DNA from 2 places in the Bacillus sp. CGMCC 1.16607 genome. Region 2 is predicted to be linked to the other one. Evidence: predicted binding sites of a transcription regulator. Region 2 holds the regulator's gene; the other holds the start of a gene.
The links. The regulator LexA, encoded in region 2, represses DNA repair genes until DNA is damaged. The targets are predictions, from matches to a motif close to CGAACATATGTTCG.
Positions count from the first base shown of each region.

Region 1: the regulator LexA is predicted to act here: its motif matches at 5,920-5,933, upstream of ACFSO7_RS08955 (YolD-like family protein).

Region 1 is NZ_JBHUJX010000012.1:336,586-344,128, forward strand. It holds gene ACFSO7_RS08925 (staygreen family protein) at 1-342, shown strand, start outside; partial or broken gene ACFSO7_RS24025 (IS110 family RNA-guided transposase) at 490-1,762, shown strand; gene ACFSO7_RS08940 (MDR family MFS transporter) at 2,749-4,224, opposite strand; gene ACFSO7_RS08945 (DoxX family protein) at 4,329-4,697, opposite strand; gene ACFSO7_RS08950 (MarR family winged helix-turn-helix transcriptional regulator) at 4,867-5,340, shown strand; gene ACFSO7_RS08955 (YolD-like family protein) at 6,035-6,319, shown strand; partial or broken gene ACFSO7_RS08960 (UV damage repair protein UvrX) at 6,322-6,480, shown strand; gene ACFSO7_RS08965 (hypothetical protein) at 7,174-7,368, opposite strand.
Region 2 is NZ_JBHUJX010000008.1:725,507-733,049, reverse strand. It holds gene ACFSO7_RS06530 (YneB family resolvase-like protein) at 1-564, opposite strand, end outside; gene yneA (cell division suppressor protein YneA) at 568-891, opposite strand; gene lexA (transcriptional repressor LexA) at 1,049-1,669, shown strand; gene glnA (type I glutamate--ammonia ligase) at 1,979-3,313, opposite strand; gene ACFSO7_RS06510 (MerR family transcriptional regulator) at 3,331-3,738, opposite strand; gene ACFSO7_RS06505 (methionine gamma-lyase family protein) at 3,872-5,158, opposite strand; gene hflX (GTPase HflX) at 5,173-6,429, opposite strand; gene ACFSO7_RS06495 (trimeric intracellular cation channel family protein) at 6,668-7,273, shown strand; gene ACFSO7_RS06490 (YitT family protein) at 7,476-7,543, opposite strand, start outside.

The sequences.
Region 1 (7,543 bases), on a different contig from region 2:
GGATATATGTACAACTATAAATCCATTAACCCCAAAATGCGTGACGAATTATTAGCAGAATGGAAAAAAGATGCACATGGTCGTTTAAATATAGTAGGAAAAGCGTATGTGGATGGTGGGGAGTTCAGTCAAAAAGTTGCAGACATTCGTTATAAAATATTCAAAAAAGAAATGGCTACTGCACTTAATGGAATTGTCTATGGTGACCTTCCATTTTACATACAACATCCCGTCCTTCTCGATTCACCCATTTTTATCCATTTTTTATCTACTTATCCGCAATATAGACAAGTTGCTTTTTATGGTACACCACGCCAATATTTGAACCAATCTATCAAATAACCTGACCTTAAGATTCTTTAACAAAGGCATCCATTAACTTTCCTGTAGATGGATAATTTGCTTTTGAAATAAAATGAGCCCCTCCGTAAGATAAAAGAGTATAGACACCACTCTATTAACTCATCATCTTAAGGAGGAAGCTCTACTATGAAGTTTAAAATGCAACAGAAACAAAATCAACTTATTCAACGAGTTTCTGATCAACATCTTGTAGTTGGAATAGAATCGCCCAACAAGTACATGTAGCTCGCTCTGTAAACTTTCGTGGAATTGTCTCAGGAAAACCAATTTCATTTGTCAATGAAGAGGATGGTTTTAAAAGACTACTAGACTGGATTAACAATCTATTACACGAACACTATTTAAATAAAATTATTGTGGGTATGGAACCTACTGGGCAATACTGGTTGAATTTATCCAAATGATTGAAGGAACATAATATTGAAGTGGTTCTAGTCAATCCTCACCTTGTTAAAAAGAATAAAGAAAACCGTGATAATACTCAATCAAAGAGTGACGTTAAAGATGCCCTAGTTATTGCAGATATGATTAAGAACGGATACTATGCATTCACCCGTTCAAACCCAGAAATCTATGAAAAACTGAGGATATTTATGTCTAACCGAGATGTGATTATCAAACGTTTGGTTACCACTAAAAATCAACTCCACCGATGGTTGGAAATGGTGTTTCCAGAGCTACAACAAGTATTCAATGATATTACCTGTAAAGGTGCGATTGCCACACTTCGATTGTTTCCCACCAGGAGAAATATTTACATTAAAACCGGAAGACATAGATATGAAATGGAAATCAATTATGAAACGGCATGCAGGATTATCAAAACTCACTTCCTTATTGAAGTTGCCAAACGTACCGTAGGTACTAAACTGGCTCTAGATGCTCATAAACTACACTTGAGCAATTACTAGAAGAATATGATCTTGCCACAAGGCAACTAGAGATAATTGAAGAAGAAGTCATAAAGATTCTTACTCAAATACCAACTGCCCTGAAGATGCTTGCCATTAAAGGAATGAGCCCCATTATAGTAGCTGGGATTCTAGGGGAATCAGGTGACTTAAGTGGATTCGCTCATGGTAATGCACTTTTACGTCATGCCGGATTGCATTTAGCTGAAGCGAGCTCAGGTAAATGGAAAGGTCAGATAATCCTTTCTAAACGTGGAAGTTCACGACTTAGACGATATAAATTCATGGCAACCATGACCTTAGTTATGAATAATACTGATTTCAAAGCCCTTCATTCAGTGAATGTAAAGGAGAAAAAATTAAAGAAGATTAAATCAATCATGAAACTGTGTGGAAAATTAGCTAGAGTGCTAGTTGGGATGGCACGTAATGGATTAGAATACGCCCCTGATAAACTGTTTCCAGTTGAAGAAGTAGATGCAGCCTAAAAACTATCAGCTTCAGATATTAATATATGATTTTGTTTACGAAAATTGGCTTATTCGTAGGATTTCAAAAAAGCGCGGAGTACCGGATGTACTTTAACAAAAGGGCTCTGACCGGTTCCGTTAGCAAAACCAGCTTCCACCCCTTGGATAGGCGTGACGAAGGAATGAGAGGGCTACGACCCGTTGAGACATGGGAGGGAAAGCCTCCAGGGGCTGTGTGGAGAATGCGTGCATAATCTTTGGTAGTATATAGGATTCCTTACTTGTCCCCTATTTCCTCATGCCCTCATTTAACAAAACGAGTCATAGCACTGATTATTCCTCCATTATCTGTGTTCAAATTAAAATGAAATCCTGCGAATGAGCGAGCATTCGTGAGAAAAACGAATTAAACTGAGGGAGTTTTGTAAGATTTGGTGAAATTTAAGATTACAATTTATTCCTTATTGTTCATTCTACTTCTTTATAAGCTTTATTTTGAGAAAAAATAAATAGTCAATTTCTTCACCTTTTATAGAATAAATAATTGACCCTTTACCTACAAATGTAGCTTCTCCATTTTTCAATTGATAACTGGGATTATCAACTTCCTTACTTCCAGTAACCGCGAAAGAAATCTTACCTAATTCTTATTCAATTTCGTTTTCAGTGATTTCCGCTGTTTTTTCCTCATCATAATAATATTTATTTCCGTTCCAAGCAATTGCATCAACCTATTCCACTGACGATTGAATCTCATCTATTTCATTATTACTCTGAAAAGAACAACCAGCTAAGGGTAAAAATACCGTAATCAAAAAACACGGGGAAGGTTCTTTTGTTTGCGTAGTTTGGAAGCAGAAGAACCGTCCCCGTGTGTTCCCGTGTGTTCAAAAAAGCCTAATCCCTCCTTATTTTTAACGAGGAATTAGGCTTATGATCTTCAACAATAGCGTCCAATTGTGGAAGATCAACTAATTAGATAGAAAGATCACACAGTTTTCTTTTTAATGTCCTGCCATCATTGTTGCATTCGCTTCTTTTGTTTCATCATCTTGTGCATGTTCCGGCTGTTGTTTTGGTCTACTTAGGATTGTTCCTAAAAGCGCCCCTGTTAATGCAATCCCTGCAGCTAGAAGGAACGTGTTACCATAGGCAGAAACGGTAGCTTCAATTGGATCAGCTATTTTTGTCATATGATAAGTAATTCTTGAAGTTAGGAACCCTGTCATACCTGCTACTGCAAATGAAACCATAACTTGTTGGGCTGCAGTTGTTAATGGTGTGACGCGACTTACAAGATGTTTTGGAGCGGATTGAAGAACATGGGTATTAATTGCCATCATGGATAGACCCATTCCTGCTCCCATCATCACTAAACATGTAACGATAAATCCAGTAGTTGAATCCATAGAAATTCGTGAAAGCATAACTAGAGCTGCAGTAATAATAGACAAGCCTATTATAGCTAAAGGACGAGCACCTATTTTATCATATAAACGCCCTCCGATTGGCATCATTACACCTGATGCTAGAGCTTGAGGGAGAAGAATTAAACCAGTATCTAATGCACCGTAACCTCTTACTGTTTGTAAAAATAACGGGACAATAATCATAACCCCAAATAATGCGATTTGGGAAATCCATGTAATCACAATCCCTTTTCTAAAGTCAGATGATCCAAAAACTCTTAACTCTAATAAAGGCTGCTTTTGACGAAGTTCGACGATAATGAATAGAATGAGAGCAACTCCACCTACAATTAATCCGGTAAGAGTTTCCGTTGAAGTCCAGCTTTTGCCCCCTTCACTCACTCCATAGGCTAGCATTGCGAATGCGATAGGTGCAAATATGATTCCTAAATAATCAAGGGATGCAACGGTCTTTCGTTCAACTTTCGGTAAAAATTTCAGTCCAACCAAAATTGCAATAATACCGATTGGCAAATTAATAAGGAATATCCAATGCCAAGTAACGTATTCTACAAGATATCCTGCTAAAACAGGCCCTAGTGCAGGTGCTAATAGCATTGGAACCCCAAGTGTTCCCATAACAGCCCCTATTTTATCCGAAGGAGCAAGTCTGAAAATAATTGTCATTCCAATTGGCGCTACCATTCCTCCCCCCAGCCCTTGAATAACCCGATAGAGGATAAGCTGTTCAGGGTTTCGTGCAACAGAGCATAGAACAGAACCAAGTGTAAACAAGGCGATTGTAATTAAAAATATCCTTTTTGCCCCAAATCGGTCAGTCATCCAACCAGCTAAAGGAATGACAGCTGATAATGCGAGCGTATAACCTGTTATGGACCATTGCATGGTCGAAACATCAGATTTAAAATCTTTCACTATTCCAGGCAAGGCAACATTCATAGCCGTACTATCAAGAATTACCATTATCATACCAACAATGACAGCTAGTAGTGGTCCTATGATGGTTTTAATGGAGAATGCTTCATTGTTATTTTTTGTTTTTACTGACATACGATATCCTTCTCCTATTCAAGTGCTGGTATACAGTTACTATTTGGCAAGCACGGGTACAGTATTCACTTCTTCTTAATCCATTAAGTAATTATCAGACTCTTTCATGAAAACATGTTCAGCAGGTCAGATAAGTTAATAATAGTAATAATAGTTGCCAGTATCGCCAGTATGAACGCCGGAATTGCCTGACTGATACGATCTTTTGCCCTAACATGAGTAATCACTCCGCCAAGCATGGTGATTGCAAGCCATAACCCAGCTAATGCTGTTACTCCAGGATTCCAAAAACCGATAGCTAAACCAGCTACCCCAACTAGTTGTACCCAACCAGTAACCACTCGGAACCATTGAGGTAGGTTGAGGTGCTTGAATGTTTCAACTTGCTGTTTATTACCGGCTATCTTCATGAACCCCGTCATCAAGAACACTAGAGATAACAGGCTTTGAAGAACGATAGATATAATTAACAAGATAATTCCCCCAGTATATTTGTTTTTTCAATATCCTTTATAAGGTACAATGGTAATAATGGATATTGATTTAAAATTAACTGAGTTTACTCACTATGAATTGACTCACCATGAGTTCACTCATTATGAGTTTATTCGATATATTTTAAAGTGTCAAGGGGGATTTTTTATGACAAACCAACATTCTTCAAAAGCATCAGCAGTAGAAGTTGTCCATGCTTTAATTAAGACTTCTCATTATATTCAGAGAGAATATGAAGCACATATTTCAGATCTCGATATGCCGTTTCAAATATCAGGACCCAGACTTCGCGTTCTACTTGCTGTTTCCGAGGTAGGGAAAATACGAATGAACGAGTTAGCAGCCAAATTAGGAGTTAAGGCCCGAACGGTTACTGATTTTGTAGACGCGCTTGAACAGGATGAACTTCTTGTCCGTCTACCTGATCCATTAGACCGACGTGCTACTTTGATACAGCTGACAGATAAGGCCCAAATGCAAATTAAAAAAGTACGATTGCTTGAAGAAGAAGCAGCAGAAATATTGATAAAGAATCTGACTCAAGAGCAGCGACACCAACTTATTGATCTTTTTTCCAAGCTTACAAATTATAATGAAGTTCAATGCTCATTAGATGAATGAAAAAAACCGATTTTCCTTGAGACAAGGAAAATCGGTTTTTTTCATTCATTATTAAAATACATAGAATTTATAATTCACAATCGGACGTTCTTTTTATGTATTTTTACCTTATATAATTCTTATCCTTCTTACTCCCCGTTAATGAAATAACATAGAGCTTCGGCTCACTCTCGAATAATTCCATCTCTTATTCAAGAATATGGTCCGTTTGAAGATTGACCTTATTGAAAATCATTCAAATATGTATAACAACTACAACTATATTGATTAAAATACAATGTTTTTTAATCTTTTAATATCTAGAATGTATGTAGTGGTAAGCAGTTTGTCATTCATTGGTACACTTTTTGTCACTCAGTGGTAAAAAATATGTCAATGATGGTACAGTTTATTGGTTGTAATCAAATCAACCTAAATTTACTTTTTTTCAATTTCATAAGCCCTCTGACTCATCTCATAGTAATCTTCATCTAAATATCCCCAAGATATTCCTTATTAACACTAATTTTACCATAAAGTTCAAAATACTTAATTTTAATTCCTTCTTAATGTTATCGCAGTTTTCCTTAAAATTTATTACGAACATTGGTTCTAAAAATAATTGAAAACAGCACAAATGTTCGTATATAATATGACTAAAAGTAGATGGTGTTGTGATCCGTGATAGAGGCAAAATAAATGGAATGGTTTTTTTATGCCAAAACAAACCCAAATACTTAAACAAATGAAACGGGAAGAATCACAGCTGAAGAAACCGTTCTTGGATGAACATGAACTCGAAGAGATTGGGATCATCAAAAAGGACTCACTTGATTACTCTATACCAGTCAAAATTACAATTTGGGATTATGGCTACTTTTATCATACTTCTGGGATTGTGGTTAAAGTAGATATGCTTGAAAAGAAAATTTTGATTCTGACCGACCTTGAAGAGAAATGCGTTGATATAGAAAAAATGACAATGGTGTCTAAATTATAAAGATTGATTATAGTCGATTTCCAGAGCAAAAAATACTTTGTATAGACTTAAAAAGTTTTTACGCCAGTGTTGCAGCAGTACAAATGGGATTAGACCCACTCACATGCTACCTCGCTGTCGTTGGTAGTACAGATAGGCAGGGTAGTGTGGTGTTGGCTGCTTAATAAGCTAACTAATACTAATACAATTAACCCAAAGAGTAATAATAAATTCACTATTTCTATCCCTCCTTTAAATTACGCATTACCATAAATATCCAAAAATATTAATGGAGTATCCTGCCCCTTACTTTAATAGGAAACGTCGACCTTCGTTATTGAAGAATCACCTCCGTAAGTTTTTTTCTCCTAATTGGCATTATTCATAAAATTCTTTATCGTGACGTGTAATCAATCTGAAACAAAAGCTCTCGTTAGTTCCTTTAACAAATGATGCAATCGTATATTCTGTAAAAGAATTGAAAGACCTTCTTTATATGAATATTCTTATTGAATTTAACTTCCTCCTAGTTCCCTACTAAAATAAATAAACCTAAAATATACATCCGAATGAAAAAAATCATGTATGCTTTCGGCTTTATCGGATTGAAAGTTATTGAAGATCAGCTAATCTTTAGTTCCTTATGATTTATAAAAGTTTCATTGCTTTTAATAGCACCTTTAATTTTTCACTTGATTCGAGTGTAGCAACTTCACCAAAATACATATTAAAAGTAACAACATATCCCTTTGGGGAGTATCTTTCCTTCTTTTAAAGTGCTTGTTTTTTCGGTATTATGTTCTATTTTAATACCTCTTAAATTATTGACCTGTCCAAATTAAAATGCGTTACTATTATTGCAGAAACGCTCGTCGTTAGCTCATCCAACTAAAGGTAACGAGTGTATAGACAATAATTGTAAATGTAATTGCAACCCAAGTAGTATTATTCTCAGTATTTGTATCTCCATTTTTTATCTGTTTGGCTAAATCCACGCTTTTCACAACAAAGATAATACAAATTAAAGGCAATAGATAAATACCAATAAATCCAATTATATCAAAAAACATACGTATTTCCCCCAATGCTATTTCCTTTACATGGTAAATACATATTCAATGACCAAATCGGAAATTCCCTCTTAAGCCACATACTTGCCCCTATAGTTTCTAAATAGAGACCACCTACTTTTACTGATAAGTAAAAATAAATAACCAACCTATCAAAAGTTAGGTTGGTTTGCTG
Region 2 (7,543 bases):
TGCCGCTATTTCAGTGAAAGTTAAATTATTTTTCCGTAATCGTACAATTTCTTCTATTGGCACTTCAATTTTTTCACGACCAGCATGCAATCCCTGGTTTTTCAAATTCCTCTTAGGTTCAAAGCCGTTTTGAACAGCTCGTTTCATTCCTCTTTTAATTTTCAAATTATGAATTTTCCGCTGATATTCTTCTACAATTCCAACAATTTGTAATACCATGGAATCTGCTTCTGATAGTTGCAATTCCCCTTGATGAGAAACCGAAAGTAATTTTACATTTTCTTTTCTAATACAATGTAATAAAGCGATCTTTGTATTTCCACGCCCAAGACGAGTTTCATCTTGTATCAGAAGTGCACCGATTGAATCTTCTTTTATTAATCGTAATACTTCTATTATTCCTTCCCTTTCAAGTTCATATCCGCTTGCTTGGTCTCTAATAATAGAAACAATTTCATAGCCTTGAATTTCTGCTAATTTAATTAATTCTTCCTCTTGTCTTTTAAGTGAAGTTTCTTGGGTTACTTTATTCGTACTAACTCTACAATAAATAATCGCTTTCATTTTTTATTCACCTATTGCACTGGCTATTTCATTAGTTGATCCACTTGGAAAATTCTTAATTGGTAAAACAACTTGTTCACCTGGGGTTAGCTTTCTTTCATCCAACTCATTATGAGTAAGCATCCAGTTGACAAATTGCTTATTTGACAATCCACTTACAGTTGAATAACGACCTGCAATGTCCCAAAGTGTATCACCATGGTTAATCGTAATGATCATATTCTGCTCTTCCTTTAAATCAGATTTAAAGCTTAAAAATAAAGCAGTAAAACAGCTTATACTAATTAATAAAATCGTGTATGTATGTTTTGTCCAAATTTGCTTCATAAACTAACACCTCTTATAGAATATATGTTCTTATTTTCCTCAAATCGATTATATTACGAACATTTGTTTGTTGTCAACACATTAACGAACTTATGTTTGTATTAATTGGTAATACATGCTATAATCGAACTAACAAATTGACATGAGGTGCGTTATTATGACAAAGTTATCCAAGCGCCAACAAGATATACTGGCCTTTATTAAAGATGAAGTTCGCGCAAAAGGTTATCCTCCGTCTGTACGAGAGATTGGAGAAGCAGTAGGTCTTGCTTCTAGTTCGACTGTACATGGACATTTAGCACGACTTGAATCAAAGGGTTTAATAAGAAGAGACCCGACTAAACCGAGAGCAATCGAAATACTGGATTTAGAAACCTCTACTATACCTATGCAAAATGTCATCACAGTCCCTGTGATTGGAAAAGTAACAGCAGGACTTCCTATTACCGCGATTGAAAATGTCGAGGAATATTTTCCACTTCCAGCAAGTTTTGCACCAGCTGACGAAAATGTTTTTATGTTGGAAATTATGGGAGATAGCATGATAGAAGCAGGAATATTAGATGGGGACTATGTAGTTGTTAGACAGCAACCAACTGCCAACAATGGAGATATCGTTGTTGCTATGACCGATGAAGATGAAGCTACAGTCAAGAGGTTTTTTAAAGAAAAAGACTATTTCCGCCTACAACCTGAAAATTCGTCTTTAGAACCTATCCTACTTCAAAACGTCTCCATATTAGGTAAAGTAGTTGGCGTATTCAGAAATGTTCACTAGTAGAATTTAATCATAATTAAGGTGATTAAGATGATACGACTTTATTACAATCAATACAAAAAGTTTTTCTGGCTAATTTTATTTTTCCTTTTTTCTAGCGGCACCTTCAGCAATATGGTGAATGGAACTATATTTGAGGTTATCTTAAACGGCGCCTTAAGTCTGCTATCATTATTCATATTTATCTATCTCTTATTTACAACAAATGCAAATAATAAAGAATAAGAGAGTAAGTTAAATCTGTGATGTTTTATCAATTGATAAAGACCAGATTCTGAAATTAACATATCAGAATCCGGTCTTTATTTTTTAATACATATTCATATATTGATCGCGTTCCCATTGGTGAACGGTCGTTCTAAAAATATCCCACTCAATTTCTTTCGCTTCAACAAAGTGTTCAAGAATATGTTGACCTAGTGCGGAAGTAATTACCTCGTCTGCTTTCATTTTTGTTAAAGCTTCTGCTAATGTTGCAGGCAAATCAGTAATACCTGATTCTGCACGTTCTTCAGGAGTCATTACATAAATATTTCTATCCACAGGTGCTGGAGGTGTTAATTTGTTTTTAATTCCATCTAATCCTGCTTTTAAAAGAACCGCCATAGCAAGATATGGATTCGCTGCTGGATCTACACTTCGAACCTCAACCCGCGTACTCATTCCGCGTGATGCTGGAATACGAATTAATGGAGAACGGTTTTGTGCAGACCACGCTACATAACATGGTGCCTCATAACCTGGTACTAAACGCTTATATGAGTTAACTGTCGGATTTGTAACTGCTGTAAAGTTTTGCGCATGAGTTAAAATACCTGCGATAAATTGTTTTGCTGTTTCACTCATTTGTAAATCTGCGCTAGGGTCATAGAAAGCATTTTCTCCATTATTAAAAAGAGAAAGGTTGCAGTGCATTCCAGAACCTGCTACTCCATATAACGGTTTTGGCATAAAGGTTGCATGTAATCCGTGTTTTCGTGCAATTGTTTTAACAACTAATTTAAATGTTTGGATGTCGTCACAAGCTTTTAATGCATCAGCATATTTAAAATCGATTTCATGCTGACCAGGTGCTACTTCATGGTGAGAAGCTTCGACTTCAAAACCCATTTCTTCTAGTTCTAATACGATGTCACGACGGCAATTTTCGCCAAGGTCTGTTGGCGCTAAATCAAAATAGCCTCCATTATCATTCAATTCTAGGGTTGGTTCACCCTTTTCATCTAATTTAAATAGAAAGAACTCTGGCTCAGGTCCTAGGTTGAAATCCGTAAAGCCTAGATCATTCATTTCCTTTAAAATGCGTTTTAAATTGTTTCTTGGGTCTCCACCAAAAGGAGTCCCATCTGCATTGTGAATATCACAGATTAAACGTGCTACTTTTCCTTTTTCTGCAGTCCACGGGAAAACTACCCAAGTGTCGAGATCAGGGAATAAATACATGTCTGACTCTTCAATGCGTACGAAACCTTCAATTGAAGATCCGTCGAACATCATTTTGTTGTCTAACGCTTTATCTAATTGACTAATTGGTATTTCTACGTTTTTGATTGTTCCTAGAATATCAGTAAATTGTAAACGTACAAATTTAACATTACTTTCCCCTGCTAATCGCTTAATGTCTTCTCTTGTAAACTTCGCCATGTAGATTCCTCCTAAAATTAATGAAAAAATCGACCCATCTCACCCTTTCGAGGTGATGACTGGTTAAAACGTCCTGCTTGCATGAGTTCTTTACGTAAGATTTTCCGCAATTCCTCATTAGAAAGTTCTCTTTTTACTTTTTCTACTTCTTTCTTCACTTCTTGTGATAATTCATGGTGCTCCTGAACGGCAAATAGTTTTTTAATCCCCGCCATATTTACACCTTGATCAATTAGATCTTTTATTTCAAGGAGTTTATCAATATCATTTAAACAAAAAAGTCGTCTATTCCCATCTGTTCTTGCAGGAGATATTAACTTATGTTCTTCATAATATCGGATTTGTCTTGCCGTTAAATCGGTTAATTGCATTACAGTCCCGATTGGAAACAATGGCATCGAACGACGGATTTCCTTTTCGCTCATGACTAATCTCCTTTAGATTTTTATATTATTAGTATATGTCATGTTATAAAAAGTGTCAATATGATGTTAGGTTTTCTAACATGGAAATTTTTTAAGACATTTCAAATCTCAAAAAAATGAAAAAAGACAACTATTATAGTTGTCTTTTTTCATGTATGGTTATTAACCCATTTTCAATTAATCGATCTAACGCAATACAAATAGCCATTTTAACGTGAGAATAGGTTAATCCTCCTTGGACATACGCTACATAAGGAGGTCTTGTCGGACCATCAGCAGTCAATTCAATGCTGGCACCTTGTATAAATGTCCCAGCTGCCATGATCACATCATCCTCATATCCAGGCATATAGCTCGGATAAGGAGTGACATGAGAATTTATTGGAGAAGCAAATTGAATTGCTTGGCAAAATGCGACCATTTTATCTCGATCATCAAATTGTACGGATTGAATCAGATCTGTTCGCTTTGCATTCCATTTTGGATGTGAGTTCATACCTAATTTTTCAAGAATCGCTGCAGTGAATACAGCTCCTTTCAATGCCTGACCTACAACGTGAGGGGCAAGGAAGAAGCCTTGGTACATTTCTTGAAGACTATATAGAGATGCGCCTGCTTCCGCTCCGATACCAGGTGATGTCATCCGATAGGAACATGCTTCGACCCATTCTTTCTTTCCGACAATGTAGCCTCCTGTTTTAGCGATTCCACCCCCTGGGTTTTTTATAAGAGATCCTGCTATTAAATCTGCACCTACATGACAAGGCTCTAAATCCTCAACAAATTCCCCGTAGCAATTATCAACAAACACGATCATTTCAGGCTTGATTTCTTTGACAAAAGCTATCATTTCTTTTATTTCCTCGATGGTAAAAGAAGGCCTTGTTGCATACCCTTTCGATCGCTGAATACCGATCATTTTCGTGTTCGGCTTTATTTTTTTTGCCACTTCATTAAAATCTACTCCGCCTTTATCAGTGAGCTCAACACTTTGATACGAAATATTGTATTCCTTCAATGAGCCGACACCCGTTCCACGAATACCTACTATTTCTTCAAGCGTATCATAGGGCTTACCTGTAATATACAATAGCTCATCTCCAGGTCTTAACACCCCAAATAAAGCAATACTGATTGCATGTGTCCCAGAAATGATTTGTGGTCTAACTAAACCAGCTTCTCCACCAAAAACCTCTGCATATATTTTTTCTAACGTATCTCGTCCATTGTCATCATAGCCATAACCGGTTGTAGGGATGAAATGTGAATCGCTTACTTTATGATTTTGAAAACTTTTTAATACTCGAAATTGATTAGCGTCAATTCTTTTATCAATTTCATGATGAATGGATTGAATTTGTTTTTCAATGTCTGTTACAAGAGGCTGAAGTAGCCCTCCATTTTTTAAATGTTGAAACATGCTGTAACTCCAATCTAAACTTTATATTTTAATAATTGTCCACTAATTTGATGATCCACTAAGGCAAATCCTTTACATTTATATGTATCTAGGTCCTCATCATAAGATAGTTCCCTAAGAATGGATTCATTCTTTAAATGAGCAAGTAATTTACCTTCAGTCGAAGGTACATTCACAAAGTATGGCTCCATCATTCCAATCACTACCTCTTCAATCTTTCGCTTTAATTTAGCTATATCTTCTTGATTGAAGGCGCTGATTAAAATGGACTCTGTTTCTGCTGATGCAACAAAATCCGAATGCTGAAGATCTCTCTTATTATATACTGTTAACTGAGGAATTTGTTGTATTTTCAGTTCTTCTAGTAGTTTATGTACAGTTTGTTCTTGGCCATAGTAATCTTGATTTGACGAATCAACAACATGAAGTAATAAATCAGCTTCCTTGACTTCTTCTAAAGTCGAGCGAAAGGCTGCCACTAGAGTAGTAGGAAGGTCTTGAATAAATCCAACCGTATCCGTTAATAACGAAATATATCCGCTCGGTAGAATCAATTTTCGAGTCATAGGGTCCAGTGTAGCAAATAATTGATTTTCCTCAAAGGAATCCGCTTCAGATAAACGATTGAATAACGTTGACTTTCCTGCATTTGTATAGCCGACTAAAGCAATTTGAAAAGCTTTATTTTTCTTCCTTCTCTCCCGATAACGATCACGGTGTTGGACAATAACTCGGAGCTGTTCTTTAATTTCATCGATTCGGCGTCTAATATGGCGGCGATCAGATTCCAGTTTTGTTTCACCAGGACCACGTGTTCCAATTCCTCCTCCAAGCCTTGATAATGCGATACCTTGGCCCATCAGTCTTGGCATCAAATATTGAAGTTGGGCTAGCTCGACTTGGAGTTTCCCTTCTTTTGAACGAGCTCTCCCAGCAAAAATATCAAGAATCAGTTGTGTCCTGTCGATAATGCGGGCATCCAACCTGGCTGAAAGATTACGATTTTGACTAGGCGATAGTTCATCATTGAAAATAATTAAATCTGCTTCCACTTCTTCTGCCAATGCTTTTAGTTCTTCTACTTTACCCTTACCAATATAAGTGGCTGGATGAATTCGATCTCTCTTTTGACTAACAGACGCAAGGACCTTACCTTTTGCCGTCTCTGTTAACGAAGCGAGTTCATCTAAAGAATATTGAAACCTTGTATCATCCTCAGTCGTTTGGCATCCGACCAGAATTGCTTTTTCGAAATCTACTTTTTGTTCCAACTAACCAACCCACTTTCCATGATATATTTACCATCCATCATACCAAAAACAGCCAACAAACAAAATAGTCCTCCCTTTCCCGCTTTAAAGCATTGGGGGTCTGTCCCCCGAAGCTTTAAAGCGTTCCAGTGTCAGAGTAAATAATGAAGTATCTATTGATTTTTATATTTATCGTGATAAAATCAATATGTTTGTTTTTATAAATGTAGTTTAGTTGACAACAAGAGGAGTACAGAATATGACTTGGGAAGTTTTAAGTATGATAGGAACGATTGCATTTGCTGTTAGTGGAGCGATTGTTGCCATGGAAGAGGAATATGATATTTTAGGAGTTTATATATTAGGTATTGTTACTGCATTTGGTGGCGGGGCTATCAGGAACTTATTAATTGGCGTTCCAATATCCGCTCTATGGGATCAGGGGCTTTTCTTTCAAATTGCCTTATTATCCATAACTACGGTTTTTTTGTTTCCAAAGAATATGTTAAAGCATTGGCAACGCTGGGGCAACCTGTTTGATGCGATTGGTTTAGCGGCCTTCGCTATTCAAGGAGCACTATACGCATCAAACATGAATCATCCTATGAGTGCCATTGTTGTAGCCGCGGTTCTTACAGGGAGTGGCGGGGGCATCATTCGTGATTTATTAGCAGGTAGAAAACCAACTGTGTTAAAGGCAGAAATATATGCTGTTTGGGCAATCATTTGCGGTTTTGCTATTGGCTTAAAAATTACTTCCTCACCGATTGAACTTTACGGGCTATTTTTTGTTATAACCGTTTTAAGAGTATTGTCCTATACGTATCAATGGAGATTGCCAAATAAGGGTCTCAGTCCGATGTAATTTTGTCACATCTTAATCCCATCTTGCGTAATATATGATATATAATTGATTCGAAAGATAATTTCATATTTAATCCCTTAAAGGGGAGTAGCTTTTACAGCAAAGTCGTCATTCTCAGGATCCATATCCTCGGCTTTGTTGGCAACATTATTGTTGTTAGCAAGACCTTTACCGATTTGGTAAAGGTCTTTTTTTGATTCAATTATACCACTTCCCCTTTTTTATTTATCGTACACAAACTTGTTGCAACGCCTACGAATGTTATCGTTA